Regions from separate parts of the Streptomyces sp. NPDC047022 genome, predicted to be linked through region 1. Evidence: riboswitches for the same ligand, from Rfam matches in the RefSeq annotation. Region 1 holds a riboswitch; the other holds the start of a gene.
What was found. A riboswitch is a leader RNA that binds a small molecule or an ion and turns the genes downstream of it on or off. The one in region 1 is predicted to bind S-adenosylmethionine.
Positions count from the first base shown of each region.

Region 2: another riboswitch for S-adenosylmethionine. It lies ahead of thrC (threonine synthase); the one in region 1 lies ahead of ABZ845_RS01540 (aminotransferase class V-fold PLP-dependent enzyme).

Region 1 covers NZ_JBEYVV010000001.1:340,590-344,990, forward strand. Annotated here, with positions in the region: gene ABZ845_RS01535 (Lrp/AsnC ligand binding domain-containing protein) at 1-66, shown strand, start outside; gene ABZ845_RS01540 (aminotransferase class V-fold PLP-dependent enzyme) at 557-1,900, opposite strand; SAM riboswitch class IV at 2,078-2,194, opposite strand; gene trpD (anthranilate phosphoribosyltransferase) at 2,301-3,365, opposite strand; gene ABZ845_RS01550 (ubiquinol-cytochrome c reductase cytochrome b subunit) at 3,506-4,401, opposite strand, start outside.
Region 2 covers NZ_JBEYVV010000009.1:36,818-41,218, forward strand. Annotated here, with positions in the region: gene otsB (trehalose-phosphatase) at 1-276, shown strand, start outside; gene ABZ845_RS12560 (trehalose-6-phosphate synthase) at 311-1,747, opposite strand; gene ABZ845_RS12565 (glucosyl-3-phosphoglycerate synthase) at 1,807-2,751, opposite strand; SAM riboswitch class I at 2,893-3,043, shown strand; gene thrC (threonine synthase) at 3,062-4,342, shown strand; gene ABZ845_RS12575 (MoaD/ThiS family protein) at 4,397-4,401, shown strand, end outside.

The DNA.
Region 1 (4,401 bases):
GTCGCGTTCCGTACGTACTCCCAGCACGACCTTGAGGCGGCGTTCGCCATCGGCCTGGACAACTAGCCACTCCACGAGGGGGTGTGGCCGCCTCTGCGCAGTTCCCCGCGCCCCTGTCAAACTCGCTTCGGTACGTCGTCACCTGCGGGCGCGTGGTGGTTTTTCGCGCAGTTCCCCGCGCCCCTGTCGAACCCGCTCCGGTACGTCGTCGCCTGCGGGTCCGCGGTGGGCATTCGCGCAGTTCCCCGCGCCCCTGTCGAACCCGCTCCGGCGCGTCGACTCCCGCGGGTCCGCGGTGGGCTTTCGCGCGGTTCCCGGCACGTCTGGCCCGCAGGCAACGACGCACGAAAAGTGCGCGTTGCCAGGGGCGCGGGGAACTGCGCGAATGCCCACCGCGAACCCGCAGACTGCGACGCACCGCCAGGACGGGCATATAGGGGCGCGGGGAACTGCGCGAAAAACCACCACCCACCCGCACACGGCGACGCACCGCAGCCACGGGCCCGCAGGGTGCGGCGCGTACCGCCGGCGGGGCGAGATCGTGGTGCCGTCGCGGCTAGCGGACGAGGACGCAGCGCCCCGACTCCGTGCGGTACGTCCACTTCGCACCGCTGCGCACCAGCTCCGCAACCGCGCGGATGAAGCGGTCCACATGCTCCTCGGGAGTACCCGCACCGAAGCTCACCCGGATCGCCGCCTCGGCCGAGGCACCGCACTCGCCCTGCGCCCGCCGGTCACCCCCCAGCAGCACCCGCACCAAGGGATGCGCGCAGAACAGGCCGTCGCGGACGCCGATGCCGTACTCCGCGGACAGCGCCGCGGCGAAGTGGGAGCTGTTCCAGTCCTCGACCACGAAGGAGATCACGCCCACGCGCGGCGCGTCCTCACCGAAGAGGGAGAGCACCCTGACGCCGGGGACCTCCGCGAGCCCCTCCCTCACCCTGCGGATCAGGTGCTGCTCGCGGTCGACCAGCGCCTCGAAGCCCGCCTCGGTGAGGGCCTTGCAGGCGGAGGCGATGGAGTAGGCGCCGATCACGTTCGGTGAGCCCGCCTCGTGCCGGGCGACGCTCTCGTGCCACTCCACGTCCACGCCTCCGTCGGCGCGCCGGGCGACCTTGCGGCTGGCACCGCCGCCCGCGAGGTACGGCCCGGCTTCGCGCAGCCAGTCGGCGCGGCCGGCCAGGACGCCCGAGCCGAAGGGGGCGTACAGCTTGTGGCCGGAGAAGGCGACCCAGTCCACGCCGAGGTCCCGGACCGAGACGGGGTGGTGGGGTGCCAGCTGGGCGGCGTCCAGGACGATACGGGCGCCGTGGGCATGGGCGGCCCGGGCCAGCTCGCGTACGGGCCACAGCTCGCCGGTGACGTTGGAGGCGCCGGTGACGCAGACCAGGGCCGGGCTGTCGTGCGGGTCGCGGTCTCCGAGGGCGCGTTCCAGGGTCCGTACGGCCTGCTCCGGGCTGCGCGGGGCGTCCAGGACGGTGACATGGGTGTCCTGCCACGGCAGCAGTGCGGCGTGGTGCTCGGTCTCGAAGACGAAGACCTGGCAGCCGGCGGGGAGGGCAGTGGCGAGAAGGTTCAGGGAGTCCGTGGTCGACCGGGTGAAGACCACCTGGTCGTCGGGGCGGCAGTCGAGGAACTCCGCCACGGTCGTGCGGGCGTTCTCGAAGAGGTCGGTGGACAGCTGGGACAGGTATCCGGCGCCGCGGTGGACGCTGCCGTAGTACGGCGCGTATGCCGCCACGTCGTCCCAGACCCGCTGGAGCGCCGGGGCGCTGGCCGCGTAGTCAAGGGCGGCGTAGGAGACCTCGCCGCCGGTGACGAGCGGTACGGTGACATCCCGGCCCAGAACGGGCAGCGGGGCACAAACGGACTGGGCGACGGCAACGGTGGAGACAGACATGGGTGCACTCCCGTGAAGGCATGGGGCCGCCGTGCCGGACAGCGCGCACGCGGCTGCGTCAACGGCACGGGGAAAGGTGAGAAGAAGGGGATGCGGAGGCGGGGCTCTGCGGCCCTAGCGCATTCGCTTCATCACGGGAGGCTCCCTCGAACGACCAGGACCCCTGGTGACGCGAGGGGTCCGCGCTTGCCGCAGACCTCGCTGCCTGCGGCCTGGTCCTCACCCGGGGCACCCCGCCACGGACGGAGGGTTGCCGGACAGCCGGCCGGGGCCGAATGGCTGTCGCTCATGACCTGTGAAGGACGCTACGGGAGGTGATCGGCCGCCCGCAACTTCTGTCCGGATGGCGGGACCGCCGGGACACCGGGGGAACCGGTGTCCCGGCGCGCGCCGGCGCCCGCTACGCGTTGCTCGCGGCCACCCAGCGTTCCAGGGTCCGCCGGGCGGCCCCCGAGTCGATCGACTCCGCGGCCTTTCGCATGCCCGCCCGGATCTGGTCCGCCAGCGGGCCGTCACCCGGCTCCAAGGCCACCAGGGCAGCCGCGGAGTTCAGCAGTACGGCGTCTCGGACCGCGCCCGTCTCGCCGTCGAGCAGGCGCCTGGCGACCTCGGCGTTGTAGGCGGCGTCGGCGCCCCGCAACGCCTCGACGGGCACGAGTTCGAGGCCGACGTCCCGGGGGTCGAAGGACTCCTCGGAGACCTTGCCGTCGCGCACCACCCACACCCGGGAGGTGGCGGTCGTCGTCAGCTCGTCCATTCCGTCGTCGCCCCGGAAGACCAGGGAGGAGTTGCCGCGTTCCGCGAAGACTCCCGCGACGATCGGCGCCATTCTTGGGTCGGCGACACCCACCGCCTGTGCCTTCACCTTCGCCGGGTTCGTCAGCGGCCCCAGGGCGTTGAACGTCGTACGGATGCCCAGCTGTCCGCGTGCAGCGGCCACATGCCGCAGCGCGGGGTGGAACTTCACCGCGAAGCAGAAGGTGATCCCGGCCTCCTCCGCGACCTCCGCCACCCGCTGCTGCGTCAGCTCCAGATTGACCCCGAGCTTCTCCAGCACGTCCGAGGACCCGGACGCGGAGGACGCGGCCCGGTTGCCGTGCTTGACGACCTTCGCGCCCGTGCCTGCCACCACGATCGAGGACATGGTGGAGATGTTCACCGTCTTCGCGCCGTCGCCGCCCGTGCCGACGATGTCGACGGTCGCTCCGGGCACCTCGATGACGTTCGCGTGCTCGTACATCGCGCGGACGAGCCCGGTGATCTCCTCGACCGTCTCGCCCTTCGCGCGCAGGGCCACCATGAACCCGGCGATCTGCGCGTCCGTGGCCTCGCCGCGCATGATGCGGTCCATGGCCCAGGCCGTGTCGTCCGCGCTCTGGTCGCGGCCCTCCAGCAGACCGTTCAGCACCTGGGGCCAGGAACGGGCCGCCGCGGTGTTGCCTCCAGCGGGGGTCACAGCGCTCATAGGCCGCTCCTGGGTCGGTGTCCCCCGGCGGGGACGAAGGTGTCGAACAGGTTCCACCCTATCCAGCGGCCGGGCACGGCGAAGGGCCCCGCCCAAGTACTGGACGGGGCCCTTCGACCGTGGCGTGGTGTGTGCAGCGATCAGTGGTGGCCGTGGCCGCTCGTGATCTCCTTGTACTCCTCGACCGTCGGCTTGGGGATCTGGTTGGTGTCCCCGTAGTAGCCGAAGCTGAGCTTGGCGCGCAGCTTCTCCGAGGCCTTGATCTTCCGCTCGACGCCGTTCGCGTCGACCGTCGGGCCGATCTCGGCCGGCTTGTACTGCTCGTGCGCCGTGAGCGTGTGGAGAGCCTCCTGGCTCAGCGGCTCGTGGACCTCGATGAACTCACCGTGCGGCAGCCGCTTGATGATGCCCGACTCGCGGCCGTGCAGCACCTTGTCGCGGTCGCGGCGCTGGAGACCCAGGCAGATCCGCTTGGTGGCGACGAACACGAGGACCGGCACCACGAAGAAGGCGATGCGGACGAACCAGGTGATCGCGTTGATCGACAGGTGGAAGTGCGTGGCCCAGATGTCGTTGCCGCCGCCCAGGAGCAGGACGAAGTACCAGGAGATCCACGCGGCACCGAACGCCGTACGCGTCGGGGCGTTGCGCGGGCGGTCCAGGATGTGGTGCTCGCGCTTGTCCCCGGTGATCCAGGACTCGATGAAGGGGTAGACGCCCATGACCACGAGGACCAGCGGGAAGATCATCAGCGGGATGAACACGCCCAGGACGAGCGTGTGGCCCCAGACGTTGATCTCCCAGCCCGGCATCGTACGGATCAGGCCCTCGGAGAAGCCCATGTACCAGTCGGGCTGGGCGCCCGTGGACACCTGGTCCGGACGGTAGGGACCGAAGACCCAGATCGGGTTGATGGTGGCGATCGCCGCGACGGCCGAGATGACACCGAAGACCAGGAAGAAGAAGCCTCCGGCCTTGGCCATGTAGACCGGGAGCAGCGGCATGCCGACGACGTTGTTGTTCGTCTTTCCGGGGC
Region 2 (4,401 bases), on a different contig from region 1:
CCGCCGGGCATGGACAAGGGTGTCGCCCTGATTGAGTACGTCCGTGAGACCGGCGCCGGAGCCGTCCTGTACGCGGGCGACGACCTCGGCGACCTCCCCGCCTTCGCCGCGGTCGAGGAACTGCGCTCCGACGGTGTACCCGGGCTTCTCGTCTGCAGCGGCAGCGAGGAGGTCACGGAGCTGGCCAAGAGGGCGGATCTGGTCGTGGACGGCCCGGAGGGAGTGGTGCGGCTCCTGAAGGCGCTGGCGCGCCGGGTCGCCGGCGCACCCCGGTGACCGGCCAAGCGTCACCCGGGCGGACAGCCGGAGGTCATGCCCCCAGCGCGTCCAGCTGATCCAGGAACCAGCGGGCCGGGGGAAGCGCCGTGGCCTGCGCGGCCAGCCGCTTCGTACGCTCCGCGCGCTCCTCCGGCCCCATCGACAGCGCCTCGTGCAGCGCCGCCGCCGTGCCCCCGATGTCGTACGGGTTCACGGCGACGGCGTCCTCGCCCAGCTCCTCGAACGCCCCCGCCTCCCGGGACAGCACCAGCGCGCAGCCCTCGTCGGAGACCACCGGCACCTCCTTGGCGACCAGGTTCATCCCGTCCCGGATGGGGTTGACCAGGGCCACGTCGGCCAGCCGGTACGCGGCCAGCGAGCGCGCGAAGTCGTCCTTCACATGCAGCACGACCGGGGTCCACTCCGGCGTGCCGAAGCGGGAGTTGACCTCCTGCGCCACCCGCTGGACCTCCGCCGTGTAGTCGCGGTAGACGGCCAGATCCTGGCGGGAGGGGTAGGCGAAGGCGATGTGGCAGACGCGCTCGCGCCACTCGGGACGCGTATCGAGCAGTTCCTCGTACGCCAGCAGGCCCCGCACGATGTTCTTCGACAGTTCCGTGCGGTCCACCCGCACGATCGTCCTGCGGGCGGTGCCGTCCGGGGCGGAGCCCACCTGTTCGCGCAGCATCGCCATCCGCTCGTCCACGTCCGGCTGGTGCGCCCGCCGCCGCAGGAAGTCGGCGTCCGCTCCGAGCCCATGGACACCGATGCGCGTGCCCGAGGGGATTCCGGGGCCGAGGACGGCATGGCAGCAGTCCGTGAACGCGTCCGCCCAGCGCCGGGTGAGGAACGCCGCCCGGTCCGCTCCCAGGATCCCGCCGAGCACCTGCGCCGCGATGTCGTCGGGCAGCAGACGGAAGTACTCCGGGGGCGCCCATGGCGTGTGCGAGAAATGGCCGATCCGCAGGTCGGGGCGGAGCTCGCGGAGCATCCTGGGCGCCAGGGCGAGGTGGTAGTCCTGGATCAGGACCGCCGCACCCTGCGCCGCCTCCTCGGCCAGGGCCTGCGCGAAGGCGTGGTTGTAGGCCTCGTACGACGCCCACTGGCGGCGGAACTCCGCGTCGAACACCGGCTCGAGCGGAGTCTGGTACAGCATGTGGTGCACGAACCACAGCACGGAGTTGGCGACGCCGTTGTACGCGTCGGAGAACACCGTCGCGTCGATGTCCAGCATCCGCACCCGCTGCCCGCCGGTCGCGTCCTCGGACAGGCGACGGCCGCCGTGCGAGCGCCGTACCGCCTCCCGGTCTGCGTCGCTCAGCGCGGCGCACACCCACACCGCGTCCGCGTCAGGACCGATGGCCGACAGGCCCGAGACCAGCCCGCCGCCGCCCCGTTTGGCATGCAGCACGCCACCCTCGCGCACCTCGTACGAAACCGGGCCGCGATTGGACGCGACCAGCACCTCAGCACCGTGCGTGGAAGCCATAGACCTCAACCTAGCCCGGCCCGGAAACGCTCAAACGTTCTGCGCTGACGAGTGGCCGATCAGGCCACCCTGCGCGCCGCGTACTCCGCTGTCTCCGCCATGGGCGGCCTCTCCTCCGTGTCCACGGAGTACGTCCGCGGCTCGAATCCCTCCTCGCCGCGCTCGAACTGGGTGAGGGCGGGCCGGACCAGATGGCCGCGGGCCAGACGCAACTGCGCGGTGCGGTAGATCGCGGCGGCCATGCGGCCCAGCGCCTGGCTGTCCTGGTGCCGGTGCTTGCGCACGCCGACGTCGACCTGTGCCAGGGCGTCCAGACCCACCAGGTGCAGGGCGTCGACCAGCATGCCGAGCTCGACGCCGTAGCCGACCGGGAAGGGCAGCCGTTCCAGCAGGGAGCGGCGGGCCGCGTACTCGCCGCCGAGCGGCTGGACGAAACCGGCCAGCCGGGGCCAGTGCATGTTGAGCAGCGGCCGGGCCATCAGCTCCGTGACGCGCCCGCCCTGGCCGGCCGTGTCGCCCATCGGCCGGTCGTACATCGCCTTCACCAGGTCCACGCCCGGGTCGGTGAGCAGCGGGCCCACGATCCCGGACACGAAGTCGGACGAGAACTCCCTGAGGTCCGCGTCGATGAAGCACACGATGTCGCCGCCGGTGACGAGCAGAGACCGCCACAGCACCTCTCCCTTGCCGGGGACGGCCGGGATGCGGGGCAGGATGTCGTCGCGGCGGACGACCCTGGCCCCCGCGGCCGCGGCGACCTCGGCGGTGCGGTCGGTCGACCCCGAGTCGACCACGACGAGCTCGTCGACCAGCGGGGCTCGCTCCACGAGGTCGCGGCGTATGACGGTGACGATGTCGCCGACCGTCCGCTCCTCGTTCAGCGCGGGCAGCACGACAGAGACCGACTGCCCCGTCCGCTGCTTGGCGGCGAGGATCCTGGCGAGGGGGCGATCGGCCACGGACCAGGAGCGGGTGGCCAGCCAGCGCTCGACTTCTTCCAGCACGGTCTGCGGCACAGTCAGCGGCTCCTCACGTTGTCTCGCGGTTCGGACGACTATCTCAACCGTCCTGGCCTTCGGTTACAGTCTTGAACAACGCCGATGACCATCGCATATCCGGGGTCGCCGGCGTCCACAACCGCATACCGCTCATCCAGAGGGGCAGAGGGACACGGCCCGATGAAGCCCCGGCAACCCTCCAGCCGGTTTCTCGTCTTTGCAGCTCGCAGCGAGGCTCCCGGCTAGGGAAGGTGCCAAATCCGTCTCACGGCGAGGTGCGTCGTGAGGAAGATGAGGAGAGAGGGCCTCGCCTGACATGGCTGCGCAGACTGTTGCAAGCTTCACGAACTCCGTCGATCTCGGTCCCGCCGCGGCACTTTCCTGTCGCGAGTGCGGCCACCGGGTGCCGCTCGGCCCGGTCTTCGCGTGCGAGGAGTGCTTCGGGCCGCTGGAGATCGCGTACGACTTCTCGGGCTACGACGCCGAGGAGCTGCGCAAGCGGATCGAGGCGGGTCCCGCGAACATCTGGCGCTACGCGCCGCTGCTGCCCGTCCCTGCGGACGTCGCCGGCAAGCCGAACCTGAACCCGGGCTGGACCGAGCTCGTCAAGGCCGACAATCTCGCGCGCGAGCTCGGAGTGACCGGCGGGCTGTGGGTGAAGGACGACTCCGGCAACCCGACGCACTCCTTCAAGGACCGCGTGGTCGCCCAGGCCCTGGAGGCGGCGCGCGCCTTCGGCTTCACCACGCTCTCCTGCTCCTCCACCGGCAATCTCGCGGGCGCGGTCGGCGCGGCGGCGGCCCGCGCCGGCTTCCGCTCCTGCGTCTTCATCCCGCACGACCTGGAGCAGGGCAAGGTCGTCATGGCCGCGGTCTACGGCGGTGAGCTCGTCGGCATCGAAGGCAACTACGACGACGTGAACCGCTTCTGCTCCGAGCTGATCGGCGACCCGGCGGGCGAGGGCTGGGGCTTCGTCAACGTCAACCTCCGCCCGTACTACGCGGAGGGGTCCAAGACCCTGGCGTACGAGATCGCCGAGCAGCTCGGCTGGCGGCTGCCCGACCAGATCGTGGTCCCCATCGCCTCCGGTTCGCAGCTGACGAAGATCGACAAGGGTCTGCGGGAGCTGGTCGCGCTCGGTCTCGTCGAGGACAAGCCGTACAAGATCTTCGGTGCGCAGGCCGAGGGCTGCTCGCCGGTGTCGGCCGCGTTCAAGGCGGGGCATGACGTGGTGAGGCCGCAGAAGCCGGACACCATCGCCAAGTCGCTGGCGATCGGGAACCCGGCGGACGGCCCCTATGTCCTCGACATCGCCCGCCGTACCGGTGGCGCGGTGGAGGATGTGACGGACGCGCAGATCGTGGACGCCATCAAGCTGCTCGCCCGCACCGAGGGCATCTTCGCGGAGACGGCCGGCGGTGTGACGGTCGGCGTGACCCGCAAGCTGATCGAGAACGGTGTGCTCGACCCGGCGAAGTCGACGGTCGTGCTGAACACCGGTGACGGTCTCAAGACCCTGGACGCGGTGGCGGGCACGGGGCTGACCGCCACGATCCGCCCGAACCTCGACTCCTTCCGCGAGGCCGGGCTCGCCTGAGCCGTCCGCTCGCCCACCCCCCGCCAGCCGTACCCCGACCGGAGGCCACACCCCATGAG